Regions from separate parts of the Psychrobacillus sp. FSL K6-1415 genome, predicted to be linked through region 3. Evidence: riboswitches for the same ligand, from Rfam matches in the RefSeq annotation. Region 3 holds a riboswitch; each other region holds the start of a gene.
The links. Region 3 has a riboswitch for S-adenosylmethionine ahead of MKY60_RS19055 (acyl-CoA dehydrogenase family protein). Riboswitches for the same ligand answer to the same signal wherever they lie in the genome.
Positions count from the first base shown of each region.

Region 1: it holds a riboswitch for S-adenosylmethionine, as region 3 does, so the genes downstream of both, MKY60_RS02900 (methionine biosynthesis PLP-dependent protein) here and MKY60_RS19055 (acyl-CoA dehydrogenase family protein) in region 3, are expected to answer to the same signal.
Region 2: it holds a riboswitch for S-adenosylmethionine, as region 3 does, so the genes downstream of both, MKY60_RS16890 (bifunctional homocysteine S-methyltransferase/methylenetetrahydrofolate reductase) here and MKY60_RS19055 (acyl-CoA dehydrogenase family protein) in region 3, are expected to answer to the same signal.

Region 1 covers NZ_JBBOOQ010000001.1:592,807-598,354, forward strand. The annotation lists gene MKY60_RS02885 (acyl-CoA dehydrogenase family protein) at 1-617, shown strand, start outside; gene MKY60_RS02890 (hypothetical protein) at 721-1,026, opposite strand; gene metC (cystathionine beta-lyase) at 1,234-2,427, opposite strand; gene MKY60_RS02900 (methionine biosynthesis PLP-dependent protein) at 2,420-3,544, opposite strand; SAM riboswitch class I at 3,627-3,733, opposite strand; gene MKY60_RS02905 (hypothetical protein) at 3,818-4,021, opposite strand; gene MKY60_RS02910 (TetR/AcrR family transcriptional regulator) at 4,240-4,800, shown strand; gene MKY60_RS02915 (DUF2798 domain-containing protein) at 4,852-5,367, shown strand; gene MKY60_RS02920 (TIGR00266 family protein) at 5,457-5,548, opposite strand, start outside.
Region 2 covers NZ_JBBOOQ010000001.1:3,486,233-3,491,780, forward strand. The annotation lists gene MKY60_RS16890 (bifunctional homocysteine S-methyltransferase/methylenetetrahydrofolate reductase) at 1-1,780, opposite strand, end outside; SAM riboswitch class I at 1,852-1,960, opposite strand; gene MKY60_RS16895 (NERD domain-containing protein) at 2,307-3,254, opposite strand; gene MKY60_RS16900 (protoporphyrinogen oxidase) at 3,371-4,762, opposite strand; gene MKY60_RS16905 (hypothetical protein) at 5,106-5,336, opposite strand; gene MKY60_RS16910 (hypothetical protein) at 5,403-5,548, opposite strand, start outside.
Region 3 covers NZ_JBBOOQ010000001.1:3,881,645-3,887,192, reverse strand. The annotation lists gene MKY60_RS19060 (transporter substrate-binding domain-containing protein) at 132-983, opposite strand; gene MKY60_RS19055 (acyl-CoA dehydrogenase family protein) at 995-2,170, opposite strand; SAM riboswitch class I at 2,275-2,375, opposite strand; gene MKY60_RS19050 (catalase) at 2,538-4,574, shown strand; gene MKY60_RS19045 (FAD-dependent oxidoreductase) at 4,735-5,548, shown strand, end outside.

The DNA of each region.
Region 1 (5,548 bases), 3.3 Mb from region 3:
AACCAAGACACCAAGGTATTAGTTTAGTTATTGTGGAAGAGGGGACTTCAGGATTTAACAGAGGCCGTAAGTTAGAAAAGGTAGGATTACATGCTCAGGACACTGCAGAGCTATACTTCGAGGATTGTCGTATTCCTATTTCTAATTTAATCGGAGAAGAGGGAAAAGGCTTCAGTTATTTAATGGAGAAACTACAACAAGAAAGATTAGTAGTAGCAATTTCCGCCCAAATTGCTTCAGAGGATATGCTAGAAATGACAATGGAGTATATAAAGTCTCGTAAAGCTTTTGGAAGGCCCATATCATCCTTTCAAAATACCCAATTTAAAATAGCCGAAATGGCAACAAAAATTGAGCTTGGAAAATCATTTTTGGAGTCATTAATTGAGGAGCATATTGCAGGTGAAGAAGTAGTTACTAAAGTATCGATGGCCAAATATTGGCTTACCGAAACTGCAAGAGAAATTTCGATTGAATGCATGCAATTGCATGGTGGATATGGTTATATGGAAGAGTATAAGATTGCAAGAAGATATCGGGACATTCCAGTAGCTTCTATTTACGCCGGGACAAATGAAATAATGAAAGTGATTATTTCTAAGAACCTAGGTTTATAAGGTTTGTTTGACAAAAGTAGATTACATCAAAAATAAAGCGTGACACATTGGATGATTATTTCAATGTGTCACGCTTTATTAGATTCATCTCAAGTATGTGTGCTTAGTTCCCGGCATGTCTCCATTGTGTAGGTGTTCCTGCTTTTGGACAATTAGGGAATGTAGCTCCTTCTTCTAATTCCATTTCATCGCCATCCTCATCTATATATGTGCCAGATTCAGTTACTGGTTCACCAGAATTGTGATGATGTCCTTCTGCGTGTTTCCAATAAGTTGCTACTTCCGATTCTGGACAAGAAGGGAATTTATCGCCCTTATTTAATCTTTTAGTAATTCCGGCCTCACATGTATAGGCTCCACTTTCTTCTACTACCTCATCTGTTGCATGTTCGTACTGTTGATTTCCCATTTTAAATACCTCCTTCATATTATATAACCTCTACAATCTATTTACCCAGCACAGAATGTCTAAAACATGAAGGGTATATCTAAGTAGGTTTAATATTCTTTTGTTTAGGGAGGTACAAGTAAAGCAAGATAATAGCTATAATTGTCTTAATTTAGTGAGTTCATTGATCTATACTTTATAAGATTAAAATATTCCATATGCCAATGTTTAAATGTGTATTCCTACTTTCTCATATTGTTTTGAAGCAATTTCTAGCGCTTGTTCAAAATCAGCTATTAAATCATTAACATTCTCTAATCCGACTGAAAAACGTAGTAATCCATCTGTTATTCCGCGTTTATCTCGTTCCGACTTGGGCATCGCGGCGTGAGACATTTGAGCTGGATGGGAGAGAATGGATTCTACTCCGCCTAAACTTACCGCAAATACAGGAATTTTAACGTTTTCAACAAATGCCTTAGCGGTGGATTTATTCGGTAAACAGAAGGAAAGGACAGCACCAGCACTACTCGATTGCTTGTTATGCGTTTCGTATCCTGGATGAGTGGAAAGTCCAGGGAAAAAGACATTCTCCACCAAATCATGCCGATTTAGATAGTTTGCAATTTTTTGGGCAGACTGAGCGGATTTTTCAAAACGGACATTTAATGTTTTGATACCTTGAATGAGAGAAAATGAATCTTGCGCACCTAAAATAGCACCAAATGAGTTTTGGATAAATGCTAAACGCTTACCTAACTCCTCGTCTTTTATAACCGCAAGTCCTGCAATAATATCGCTATGCCCAGATAAAAATTTTGTTGCACTATGTAAGACGATATCAATTCCTAAATCTAATGGACGCTGATATAACGGTGTCATAAATGTATTGTCTAAGAAGGTTAAACAAGCATTGGATTTTGCAAGCTCCACGACAGCGGTAATATCAGTAATACCTAAGCATGGATTCGAAGGGGTCTCGATGTAAATCAGTTTTGTATTTGATTGCATTGCACTTGCAATTGCTTCCACATTCGTAAAATCTGCAAAACTGTGCTCAATACCAAAACGAGGCAATACTTCTGTAACAAAACGAAAGGTTCCACCGTATACGTCTTCTGTAATAACGATATGATCGCCTGAAGACAAAAGCATAAATGCAGAAGAAATTGCCGCAATTCCTGATGCAAATGCCAATCCTCTAGTCCCCCCCTCTAATTCAGCAATCGTTTTTTCGAGTGCGTCTCTTGTAGGATTTCCCGATCGACTATAGTCATAAGGTCCAAAATCATCAAAGCTTTCTTGATGGAAAGTGGAGGATAAATAGATAGGAACATTTACAGATCCAGTTTTTATCTCCGAATCTCCGCGTGTAGAGGCAACAATTATACTAGTCTCCAACGACTCTTTGTAATCACTCATTAATTATGACCTCGCTTTCTAATGTATTTAATACTTGTTTTAAATCTGCGATTAAATCTTCTACTTCTTCAATCCCAACCGAAAAACGAAGGAGACTATTATCAACTCCTCGTGCATTCCGTTCCTCTTCAGGTATATCGGCATGTGTTTGTGTAGCAGGATACGTGATAAAGCTCTCTACACCACCAAGACTTTCAGCAAATACAATCAGTCTCAAATTCTTTAGGAAAGGAGCCACCCATTCGCTTTTTTGTAAACGGAAGGATAACATTCCGCCAACTCCTGGATATAACACATCCTTAACAGCAGATTCCTGCTTTAAAAATTCAGTAATTCTTTTTGCATTTAAATCATGCTGCTTCATACGTAGATGAAGTGTTTTTAATCCTCTTATTAACAACCAAGAATCGAAAGGAGAAAGGACAGCGCCTGCAGCATTATGGTTGACTTGCAGTTGTTCACTTAGATCAGTACCTTTTGTTACCACCAATCCTGCAAGTACATCGTTATGTCCCCCAATATATTTTGTGCCACTATGGATGACAATATGGGCACCCAATTCAATAGGTCGCTGTAAATAAGGGGTTAAGAATGTATTGTCTACGATTAACAATAGATTATGCTCTTCTGCTATATCCGCAAATAGCTGTATGTCGATTTCCTGCATTAAAGGGTTAGTGGGTGTTTCGATAAATAAGGCTTTTGTATTTTCTGTTATTAATGCTTTTACTTCTTCAGCTGATTCAAATTTTGTATAAGTAGTACGGATATTATATGAATCTGCGTACTGGTTGAATAATCGGTATGTACCACCATACAAATCATCAGGAGCAATTAACTCATCTCCTGACCGAAAAAGGGATAAAACCAATTGTATTGCAGCCATACCAGAACTACAGGCAAAGCCAGCATCTCCACCTTCTAATTTTGCAATTCCTTCCTCTAAAATAGCTCGTGTCGGGTTCTTAGTTCGTGTGTAGTCGTATCCTGTAGACTGCCCAATCCCATTGTGTTTGTAAGCTGTGGAGAGATAAATAGGGGGATTTACCGCCCCGGTTTTTTCATCACTATGATTTCCCAATTGAACTAACTGTGTATCAATACTGTTTTTTGTCATAAGTATTCATCCTTTACAATTAAAATAAAAAAGAGGATTCTCTAATAAGAAGAGAACCCTCAAGTAAATATCGAAGTTTGTCTTCTTATCTTCAAGACGTCATACGTCTATTGGAATTAGCACCATACCTAAGCGTGGCTGGTTGCTGAGACATCTAAGGGCCAATCCCTCCGTCTCTCTGGATAAGAAAAAAATATGAAATTATCAAAATTTTAAATTTAAATAATCTTAACACTTAGTGGCTATTAATACAATACGTTTTTTTGTTTCAAGTTATGACATAAATGTCAGTATTAAAACAATTACTCCGAGTATTAAAGATATCCATCCCACAACTAACTTGTGAGAATAAGCTAAAGCTACGAGCCCTAATAGAACTGCACCTGCACCTAGCCAAAGGGGAGCATAAAAGAAACCAAGTACCCCTAAGACTATACCTAACAAACCAACCCATAATCCTGTAGAAGAATCCAACATCCACACCTCCCATCCTATAATGTAGGAACTCCAAGAAGAAAAGTCCCTTTACATATTATATGAAGGGTATAGAGGAGGGGCATAAACAATCTGCAGATTCATTGCAGAGATAGGCCATTATGCTGGTCTTTTATTAAATAAACAAAATATTAGAATGTAGCTTAAAATTTGTTATAATTACAAACAGACCCGTTGGTATGTTAGGAGGAAAAATAGCTATGGATACTAAATCACTCTTGATTGAAACTGCTACAATTCTTTTTCAGGAAAAAGGTTACAAAACTGTAGGACTCAATGAAATTTTAAAAGCTAGTAATGTTTCAAAGGGTGCTCTTTACCATCACTTTCCAGATGGCAAAGAAGAACTCTTGATAACTTGTTTACACGCTCTAAAAGAAGACATAACCACAGATATTGAAGCTATTTTTAGTAAGCATCTTACAACTAAGGACGCCATAATTTCAACGATTGATACTTTAATAAATAGCTTTGAAAAAAGAGGTACTATTACTGGCTATACATTTAGCAGTATTGTTAGTGAAATGGCAACAATGAGTGAACCAGTTCGCAAAGCGTGCAGTGAGTTATATGAAAATATTGAACGCATCTACTGTGCTAAGCTATTATCCGATGGCTTTTCGGATGAAACAGCTGCCTCTGTATCGTTATTGTTGACTGCTTCGATTGAAGGGGCCATGATGCTTTGTTTAACGAAACAATCTACGAATCCTTTAAAAACAATTGCAGAACTATTACCGAACTTGTTGGAGAAGCTATAAAAATGGAATTTAAAGCGAAGGTCTTTACTAAACTTTGAGAGGAAGAAAAAAATGCATCAAGAAAACAGACTACCAAGAAATGCAAAGGAAGGCCTATTATTCGGCACAATTATCTCAACACTTACGGTTATATTCATGACCTCCTTAAATATCATTCTCTCTTTTGGAGAATTTAACGGAGAAGTTGCTTTAACCATCTTAAAAGCGCTACCGATTATTTGGGTTATTGTTATGATCATTGAACCAACTATTTTTGGACGTATTGCAGAAGCTTTAGTTAAAAAATTCACTAAGCCTACGGATAGCTTCAACTCCAAAATTTTATTCCGAATTCTTTTTACCGTATTAGGGATGTCTGCAGCTATGACACTTATTGGTGATATTGTAGGAAATGGCTTTAGAATGGAAATCTTCAGCAACTGGTTAACGAATTGGCCGCGTAACTTCGCAATCGTGCTTATTGCAGAAAGCTTAGTAATTCAACCTATTGCCCGTTTTGCAATGATAAAATTACATGAATCTCAGGATGGCAAAGCTCAAGCAGAAGCTGTTGTAAGTACAAAATAACTAACAAAAACGCTCAGACATATTTTGTCTAAGCGTTTTTTCTTTTCACTATAACTAAAACATCAGCAGACATTGTTCAATGTCTGTTTCTATTTTCCACCCAGTAGGTCAAATAATCCTCCTGCTATACTGCCTTCACCTTTTGAACCACCACCTGGTGTTTGAGGGGCAGCAGCAAATA
Region 2 (5,548 bases), 400 kb from region 3:
ACATATCGTATCGGAAAAATGGCGTAATTATATAAATACCGTTGAATAGCTTCGCTGCTGTATCTATTAATTCCTTTGAAATTTGGATACCTTCTGCAGTAGCTAGCTCTCTATCATCTCCACATAAACGCATACGCTCCAGTACCTCTTCGGACAATTTTATACCTGGTACTTCGTTGTGAAGGAATTCTGAATTACGACTATTAGTCAGTGGCATAATTCCAATGAAAATAGGGGTTGATAAATGCTTAGTCGCTTCATAAATTTCATGAATTTTATCTTTCGAGTAGACAGGTTGTGTGATGAAATAATCTGCTCCACATTCTATTTTCTTCTCTAGTCGCTTCACTGCACGGTCCAGAACACGAACGTTCGGATTAAAAGCAGCAGCTACGGAGAAATTAGCTTTTTTTCGTAGTGACTTTCCTGAGAAAGAAATACCTTCGTTTAATTGTTTGATTAGTTGTATCAATTCTAGGCTTGATACATCATAAACACTTGTCGCCCCAGGGAAATCACCAATTTTCGTCGGGTCTCCAGTTACAGCAAGAATATCATGGATTCCAAGCGCATCCAGCCCCATTAAATGAGATTGAAGACCGATTAAATTACGATCACGGCATGTAATATGAGCAAGCGGTCTAATATTTTTTTGGTGTTTTAACATCGAGCCCATTGCCATATTACTAATACGTGGGGAGGCTAATGAGTTATCCGCCATTGTCACTGCATCAATTCCAGCAGCATATAGCTTTTCTGAACCTTCCATGAATGTAGTCGTGTCAAGATGACGAGGAGTGTCTAGCTCAACAATAATCGTCCTTTCTGTTTTTGCTTTTTCATGGAGAGCCAGTGTGTTAGTCGGCTTGGCGTCTTGAATAATAATCGGCTTTCTGTTTTCAACAACCTTACTCGTAATCGGCGCTAAATGACCAATATGTTTTTTTACTGCTTCGATATGCTTTGGTGTCGTCCCGCAGCAACCTCCTATTAGTCGTACTCCAGCATCCCTAAGATATAACGCCGCTTTTCCAAAATATTCAGCATCGGACTCATAGACAATTCGCCCTTCATCTATATCCAGTAAACTAGCATTTGGATAAGCAGAGAGAAAAGCCTTATTCGGAAGTTTTACTCCTTCAAATGCTTGAATTGTATGATGGGGACCTAGTCGACAGTTGACTCCAACTATGTTCGCTCCAATTGCTTCAAGCTGAAGCAGAGCATCATTAAGTGGTAAGCCATTTTGCAAAATACCAGGCTCATGCATGGATACTTGGGCTATAATTGGTATATCAGTTAAGGTACGAAGATGAGTCACAGTAGTCTTTAATTCTTCTAAGTCATAATAGGTTTCGAGTAATAAACCATCTGGATCTCCCGCTAACAGCTGGATGGCTTGCTGATCGAGTGAATGGATAATCTCACCGAGCGTGGCATCACTTTTCCGAATTCCTCTAATGCCCCCAATCGTACCTATGACAAATTGGTTTCCGGGTGCAGCAGCTCTTTTAGCAATTTGGATAGCCGCTTCATTTATTTCTTTCACTTGGTTTTCTAGCCCGTAACGCGCCAATTTAATGGCATTCGCTCCATACGTATTCGTTTGAATAATATCTGCTCCGGCCTCAATATAATCCTGATGTATCTTCTCAATGATTTCCGGCTTTTGAATGTTTAATTCTTCATTGCAATAGTCAATTCCGTACGAATAAAGTAGCGTACCCATTGCCCCATCCGCTGTCAGTATGGACGACTGTAACTTCTCTAATAAACCCATTTGTATCCATCCTCTCCATATAAAAAAGCCTTCCATGAAAAGAAGGCTTTACGAGTATGCAAGATACCACCTTCTCATCTTTCAGACTTTGTTAAGTCTGCTGGATTTAGCACCTGACCAATTAATTGGCTGGTTGCTGAAGCTTCGTAGGGCCAGTCCCTCGGCTTCTCTTGATAAGAATTTCATTATTCAATTTTTTAATTAAACATATCGTACCTTTATTCCATTAAAGCGTCAAGATGTGTTTTGAATTTTCTATACACTTCTCTTAGTGTTTATTTATCCTATTTAAGTGATTTTCTTCTTCATTCTAGTGATTCTTCGCTACATTCTAGCGATTCTCCGTTGCATTCTAGCGATTCTCCGCTACATTCTAGCGATTCTCCGCTTCATTCTAGCGATTCTTCACTACATTCTAGCGATTCTTCACTACATTCTAGCGATTCTTCGCTACATTCTAGCGATTCTTCGCTACATTCTAGCGATTCACTCTTTTTCTATCTTTTTCAGTATATGCACAGGTGCTTTACCATATCCATTTATACTTAGTGTTTCTGGATGTTCCTATCTTGGTTAAATTCATTGATTGCAAGATTCTGTGCGCGATATATTTTGATTCTAAATGAAGAAAGTCTCTACATTGTTTATTAGTTATAGTATCACTAATCAGCATAAACCAATCCCTTATGGCCTTTTCATGTCCGAGCTTATCAAAATAGCCACAACGAGGACAAGTCCAGCCATTTTTTCTTTTTTCCATTCCATGAAAATCACAGCTTTCACACTGGACACCGCTTCTTAAATCTTTAGGATTAATACCCCAGCGTCCGCACATTGGAAAGGGAATATAAGTTTGTTGACCTACTTTTATTTGATTTTCAAATTTTTTCATTTTTTCAGAATCAAAATATACATTTTCGCGGGGAAGATTACGTAAATATACTGGGATGGTTTGGGGAAGAATAGCACTAAGTTTTTTCGGTGGTTCAATTACTCTCACTTTTGGATTGCTAAGAACAATCACACCGTATATTGGGATTGTCAGCCCATGATTTCCCAGCCATTCTTGTAGCAAATGAATATTTCGCGATAACTGGATTTCTGGGCTTTCAAAAACATCGATTTTACCATCGAGTGTTTCGCGCTCTAACTGCGCAGGGTTTTGTTTGAAAAATAACTTTCCACTTATATTTTTACTTTCGAGAATTACTAAGAAATAGGGAGTAAGAAAGATAGCATCTATTTGGAACTTACCGTTTGAATCTAATCCGATATTTTCAACGAAAAAGTATTCAAAAGGAAATGTATATTTCGCAAAAACTTCACTTATTCTACGTTCACCTTGCAGTCCAGCTTTTGCTGCCTTTTCTTTAGCTAAGATTATCTCCTTTTGAGGATGTGTATCATTCAATCTTTTTGCTAACATTTGTAAACCAATTAAATTATATTCGCAAGAATCCATTACTTTAAGCATACTTCACCTCCAATTGAATCGTAGCACAACAAAAGAAAATGTAAATTTCACCAAATAAGCAACTATTCAATTTTCCCCATAAAAAAATGGCCAAAAATGAATTTTGGCCAGCAAACTTAATCAACTATTGAATTTATAATATTTTCTGCTGTTTCTCTACCGTTCTTAATGCAAGCTACAATTCCAACCCCGTAATAAGAACAACCAGCCAACACCACATTTGGCATCTCACCAGCCATCTTAGCTGTTAATGATTGAATTGCATCCCCGTGTGCTAGATGATAATTTGGCATTTGATCGTTCCATTTTGTTACTTCTATTACCTCAGGTTTGCCCGTTAATTTCAAGCTTATTTTAATATCTTGGAGCGCAACTTCTACTAGCTCTTCTTCACTCATATTCTTCATGCTCTCAAAGGCAGAACTTGAGCTCTTATAGAACATACGAACAAGTAATTGATTGTCTTTTGACGTGTGTGTCCATTTACGACTTGTCCACGTGCATGCATTACATTTCACATCACTATTTTCAGATACGATAAAACCAGTGCCCTCTGCTGGAAGCTGATTATCTGGAATATCAAATCCAAGATATACACTAATAAGAGATGAATTTTTTAGTCTATTGAAATCGGTATCCAACTGTTCATCTTGAAGAATCAGCTGCGCTACATTATGAGGAGTAGCTAGCACTACACTATCTGCTTCAACCGTTTCCCCATTAGTCAATAAAACCGAATAACGTCCATCCTTCTTCTCTACTTTCTTTGTTGCCACACCTTTAATAATCGTAGATTCGCCCAGCACTTCCTCTAAGCGATCAATTAGTGTGGAAAGTCCATTTTGGAAAGAAATGAACTTTTTATTAGCTGCTGCTTGGAATTTTGCTCTGTTTTCCTCTAACCCCTTAATTATACTGCCGTATTTATTTTTATAGTCAATCAAATAAGGTAGTGTAGTGGCGATAGAAAGTTTATTGAGATCACCAGAATAAACACCTGATAACACAGGCACAATTTGTTTTTCAACTAATTCTTTCCCTAAGAAATACTCTAAAAATGACCCGACTGAGCTTTCTTTTGTGAAGCTCTCATTTGGTAATTCTAAATCCTTTAATGCTTCTTTTTTCCCAGCATCTGATATTAGCGTGCTGCTATTTAATGATTCAATACTTGTGGGAATACCGAATACAGTGTCTGCAGGAATTGCATGTAACTCATTGTTTGTGTAAATATACGAAATGCCTGTAGAGTTATACACTTTTTCTTCTTCAAGATTTAGCTCTTCAATTAAATTTGTGATTGCTTCGTTTCTTGCAACAATTGAATCAGCTCCAACCTCCATAATGAAGTTGTCTTCCTGCATGGTATGGATTTTGCCACCTAAGTACTCGTTCGCTTCAACTAATACTAGCTCTATGTCTAAAGATTTTTCGTTTTTAAGTTTTTGCAAATAATGCATAGTAGAAAGCCCTGTGATTCCGCCACCAATAACCACTATTTTTTTCAACCTAACCACTCCTTATATCAATTCATACAACTAGTATAAGCGTTTTTGAAAATTACTGATATGATTTACATCACTGCTAGAAGGTAAATTATGAACAATTAAAGAAGTTAGTTCTAAAGAAGTTATTCAGTAATTAAGAGTAGGAGGAGATAATACGTATGCAGAGGATTAAATTTATGTGGAAACTATTTTAAAAAAAGCCTGCTTGGTTGGACGACATTTTCTAAACTTGCAGCCGCAATATTTTTTGGAGTTTTTAGTATACATGTTGAAGTAATATTTATGGTAGCTGCCTTTTGCACACTCTTAGCAATTTGGGCTTTCTTATAAAAAAGACCAATTATTAGCATCTTTTCTCAATAAAAGTCCAAACAATAAAAATTAAAACTGATATCCCGATAATTAATGCTGAGGCATTGAAGACAAAATCAAGATCCATTTCTCTTATCCACCTGGATTCTATTCCACCCTGATTTCTAATTTCATATTTTATATCTCTATAATCCATAAGAGTAAAAGACACAATTAATCCAATTATGGTTCCACCCAATAAAGATAGTAATAACTTTCTCATAAACTACACCTCCATATGTAAAAGCCCTGAATCTTTGATTGATACTGGGCTTTATGCTCCACTCTGCTAAAGTACTTTAATAGTTGTGGAAGCTTTACTGTTTAAGCTATCTAACAATACATAGCCAAATATTACCCCAGCTATTGTTGTGAATGTTATATCCCCTAGTAGCATAACCACATTTGAAAACCATAAATTCATTCCATAGACAA
Region 3 (5,548 bases):
ACACTTCCAATCCAAGGCTTTATTCTATAGTAACTACTTATAGGTGGAACAACTGCCCGTAAAACTCCTAAAATAAGGTGGGGTGAAGAAAACCCTACTCATTGTTGTTTTACGTTATAGGAATCTAACAATTATCTTTCAACTTGGTCTAACACTTCAAAAAGGTCTCGACCGTAGAACTCTGTACTGAATTCATTTGTTTTCTTTTCTTCTTGTAATTGCTTAATAGCTTTATCGTAAGCATCTGCAAATTCTTGCTCTTTTTTGTTGAATAATGGCCATGTCTTGATAACTGCAAATTCATTGTAAACAACTTCATCTTTTAGATTATAGTAAGGTCCAGTTTCATCTAAAACCTGTTTTTGGAATGGCCCTTCAATTATTACTCCGCCGTCAACACGCCCCTCATTGACCCATTGGATTACATCCACGGTAAATGCATCACCTGCATCTAGTTTTACAGGGTTATTAGGATTTGCTTTGTTGTATTCATCAATTACAGTATACTGCGCATTATTTGCGGCAATCGGTGCTAAAGAATATTCAGCAGTTGCAAAATCCTCTAACGATTTAATATGCTCATTTTCTTTTTTCAATACGAGACCTGCACTACTTAAACCAAGGAATTCTTTGGGGAAAATAAACTTTTCTGTGCGTTCCTCTGTCCAAAAAGCATTTTTCACACCAACCTGAAACTTGCCTTGCTCTACTCCGATTAATAGATCATCACTTGTAGTCCCCACATATTCAAATTCATATTCAGGTAGTAGTTCATCTACTAGTTTCATAATTTCTACATCATATCCAGTGGCATTTCCATTGTCATCCAACCAAGAAATAGGTTTAGAAGCCATGTCATATGCTACTTTTACTTTGCGAACATCACCACCTTCTGACGAAGTAGAAGCCTCCCCGGAACTACAAGCCGCTAAAAAAGTTATGGATACTAAACCAACCGCTACTAATTTGAAATACTTTTTCATGTTCATTCTCCTCATCCTTTTACTAAGTTTTTATTTTTTACTTCTTCTAACGCTGAAAGTGCTAGTTTCTTAATGGTCATATCATCCATAGGAGGATTATGGAGTCCCGCTCGGACATCTCGATAGTAACGTTGTAGTGGATTAGTTCGCTGTAAGCTTTTGGCGCCAACTAAACGCATTGCTTTATCAACAATAGTGATGGCTGAATTAGTAACTATATGCTTTGCCACACTTACTTCGTTGGAAAGTAGTTCTTTTGTAGCCTCATTGTCATACGAGGTAGCGACTCCGTAAATGACTAATCTTGCTTTAGTAAGTTCTAAATCTATTTCTCCTATAAGCTGTTGAACGTTTGGCAGCTGTGCAATAGATCCGTTCAAGCTATTTGGTGAATGGGTATTGGCAAACTGTACTGCGTAGTCTCTTGCTGCCTGTGCGATTCCGAGATAGGTCGCTGGTATATGTAATAGCCACCCATTAATCTTTCCACCACTAGCGAACTCGGGGAGCTCTACTAGATATGACTCATGAACGATTACGTTATTCAATACTAAGTCATTACTACTCGTTCCTCGCATGGATACAACATCCCAGGTTTCTTCAATGGAAAGGCCAGCTGTATTGCGAGGAATAAGGAAGAAACCAACTTTTTCTTTTTCCTCAATCCATGCAGATGTTAAAAAGTAGGATAGAACAGGGGATGCGGTCGTGAATATTTTACGTCCATTTAGTATCCAAGAATCTCCTTTTCTTATGGCTTTAGTTCCAGGCCTACCCCCACGCGTTGGGCTTCCAGTTTGAGCTTCACTGACAGAACGATTTATGAGTGCGCCATTTAATACTTCTGCTGCAAAAAAATCGAGTTTCTCTTTCTTCCAAAGTTTGTTTTCAAATAGTTCACCAACAACACCTAAGCTCCAACCTACTGATAGGGCTGTGTTGGCATCAAAGCTAGCAAGTGTTTCTTGTAAAAGAACCATATCGTATACAGAAAATCCATTACCACCATACGATTCAGGTAGTGTAAGGCTTGCATATCCGATATTGATCAAATCATCCACGTTTTCTTTTGGAAAAATAGATTGTTCATCAATTTCGGCGGACTTGCTTTTAAATTTTTCTTCTAACTCATATAACTGATTAATCCAATACTGCTGTTTTTCCGTTTTGATGTACAAGTTATTCACAGTTGTCGTCTCCTTTTAATTTTAATTATTCCTATGTGTTAAGTTGGTTTTAAGTGCAAATAAAAAACCCTTTTGAAAATCAAAAGAGTAAGTAGTTTTATGTACACTTATCTCTCAAGTTTCTTGCTGGAAGTAGCACCATACCATAGAAGTGGCGGTTGCTGAAGCATCATCGGACCAGTCCCTCAGCTTCTCTTAATAAGTAGTATGGAGTTGTGGGAATAATCGTACTACTTAATCTACAAGAAGTCAATAGTAATTCTTATCAATTTACTATGGATTAAGTATTTGATTCTATTTTAGGGGTTTTTGAACTGTCATTCAGGGTATTAACAATAGTGTAGATATAAGTAGAGGAGGAGTTTGTTTGGATAAGAAAGTAACTGGAAATAGCAAAGATGAACAATTAGAAAAATTCCGTGTGGACGATCAAGGACAAGCATTGACTACGAATCAAGGACTAAAAATATCTGAGGATGAATTTTCTCTAAAAGCAGGAGAACGAGGGCCTACTTTGATAGAAGATTTCCATTTTCGTGAAAAAATGACGCATTTTGATCATGAGCGCATACCAGAAAGAGTAGTACATGCTAGAGGTTATGCGGCTCATGGGGAATTCGAATTATACGAATCAGCTAGTGAATTTACGAAGGCAAAGTTTTTACAAACACCTGGTACAAAGACTCCAGTGTTTGTACGGTTTTCTACTGTGGCAGGTTCACGTGGATCTGGTGAATTAGCTCGCGATGCTAGAGGATTCGCTACTAAGTTTTATACGGAAGAAGGAAATTATGATTTAGTAGCAAATAACATTCCTGTCTTTTTCATTCAAGATGCTATTAAATTTCCAGACCTGGTGCATGCTATAAAGCCAGAGCCACACAATGAAATTCCGCAGGCTGCGACTGCTCATGATACGTTTTGGGATTTTGTTGCTAACAATGAGGAGACGGCACATATGATCATGTGGACAATGTCAGATAGGGCTATACCACGTAGCTTTCGTATGATGGAAGGGTTCGGTGTAAATACATTTCGTTTCATTAACGAGGCAGGTAAATCCCATTTTGTAAAATTTCATTGGAAACCACTACTTGGTACCCATTCAGTTGTATGGGATGAGGCACAAAAGATAAATGGGAAAGATCCGGATTTCCATCGTCGTGACCTATATGATGCGATAGATAATGGGGATTATCCTGAGTATGAATTTGGAGTCCAACTTATCGCAGAGGAAGACGAATTTAAATTTGATTTTGATATTTTGGATCCTACTAAACTATGGCCAGAGGAAGAGATACCAGTAAAAATTTTAGGGAAGATGACATTAAATCGTAACGTAGATAATGTATTTGCTGAAACTGAGCAAGTTGCGTTCCATCCAGGAAGTGTTGTACCAGGAATAGATTTCTCAAATGATCCACTACTTCAAGGACGATTATTCTCTTATACAGATACACAATTAATCCGTCTTGGTGGTCCTAATTTTCATGAGCTACCGATAAACAGACCTGTTTGCCCATTCCACAATAACCAGCGTGATGGATATGGAAGACAATCGATTAATGTGGGAAGAGTGAACTATCATAAAAACTCTCTTGCTGGGAATACTCCGATACCTGTTAGTGAAGCTGAAGGTGGGTATTCGCATTACCAGGAGAAGATAGATGCTCGAAAAGTTCGTGCACGAAGTGAGAGCTTTAAAGACCATTTTTCGCAAGCTAAGTTATTTTGGAATAGCATGAGTAATCCAGAAAAAGAACATATTATTAGTGCATTTAGCTTCGAACTTGGTAAGTGTAAAGAATTGACAGTTCGTCAACAAGTTCTAGAGATGTTCGCGAAAGTTGATTTGGATTTATCGAATAAGGTAGCGGAAAATTTAGGACTTGTAGTGCAAGGTGTGAGTACTACAACTACTACAAAATCTTCCCCGGCACTTAGTCAGTTAAATACTTTTATGAAGCCACATACTAGAAAAATAGCTGTTTTAGTTGGAGAAGGGTTTGAAGAGGATTTACCCTCAATTCTAGCAGATTTAAAAGCAGGCGGAACAATGCCGGAAATAGTGAGTGATCATCATGGATCAGTTGTTGGAGCAGATGGGACGTTGCTGCCAGTAGACCATACTTTCCTAACAGCTGATTCGGTATTATTTGATGCGGTATATGTAGCAAGTTTACATGGTAAAACAGCTATGTTTGAAAAAGAGGCTACGTATTTCATCAAGGAAGCTTATGCACATTTTAAACCGATTGGCGCTACATTTAGTGGTGAGCAACTAGTGGACAATCTTCACTTTACTGGTCAAGCTGGTGTACTCTCCAAAGAATCTGGGAAAAGTTTCGTGGACAGTTTCCTAAAAGCTATTGCTGCGCATCGATTCTGGAACAGAGCAGTATAAATATCAAGTGGGCATGTCCAACTATTAGGACATGCCCATTTTACATAGAACATAAATTATATAGTGTTAGTGAGAAAACGTTTGACCATTTTTCTTTGTGTATAATATAGACAGAGGTTTACAGATACTGAGTAGAAGCAAAAGCAGAGGGGGAAATTTCATGCATTATGTAATAATCGGTGGAGATGCAGCTGGGATGAGTGCAGCTATGGAAATTGTACGTAACGATCCAGACTCTCAGATTACAACGCTAGAAAAAGGGCATATCTATTCCTATGGGCAGTGTGGATTACCCTATGTAGTCGGAAAGCATGTTCCTTCTTCAACAGATGTAATAGCTCGAAGTGTAGAAATGTTCCGAAGTAAGTATGGGATTGATGCAAAAACAGGATACGAAGTGACGAAGGTGGATAACATAAATAAAACTGTATCAGGGGAAATCTTACAAACTAGGGAAAATTTTATATTAAATTATGATCGTTTACTTATAGCAACTGGTGCGACCCCAGTTATCCCAAAATGGGATGGTGGTCATTTATTAGGGATTCATACGATTAAAACGATTCCAAATACAGAGGCGATTATCTCAGATCTAGAAAATGTTCAGCAAGTTACAATAATTGGTGGGGGATACATCGGGCTAGAAATGGCAGAGAACTTTGTGAGTATTGGGAAAAAGGTGCGAATTATTCAAAGAAGCAATCAGCTTGCTGGTATATTTGATAACGATGTAGCATCTTTTATACATGAGCATGCAAAGGAAAATAATATAGAAGTATTATTAAATGAAGAAGTTCAATCGTTAAAGGGAGTTAATCGGGTAAATACGGTTATAACAGACAAAGGGAGTTATCCAACTGACTTAGTCTTAGTGGCTGTCGGAGTTAAACCAACAACTGAATTTTTAAAGGGAACTGGCATTGAAATGCAACTAAATGGGGCAGTTGTAGTTAATAATCATTTAGAAACGAATT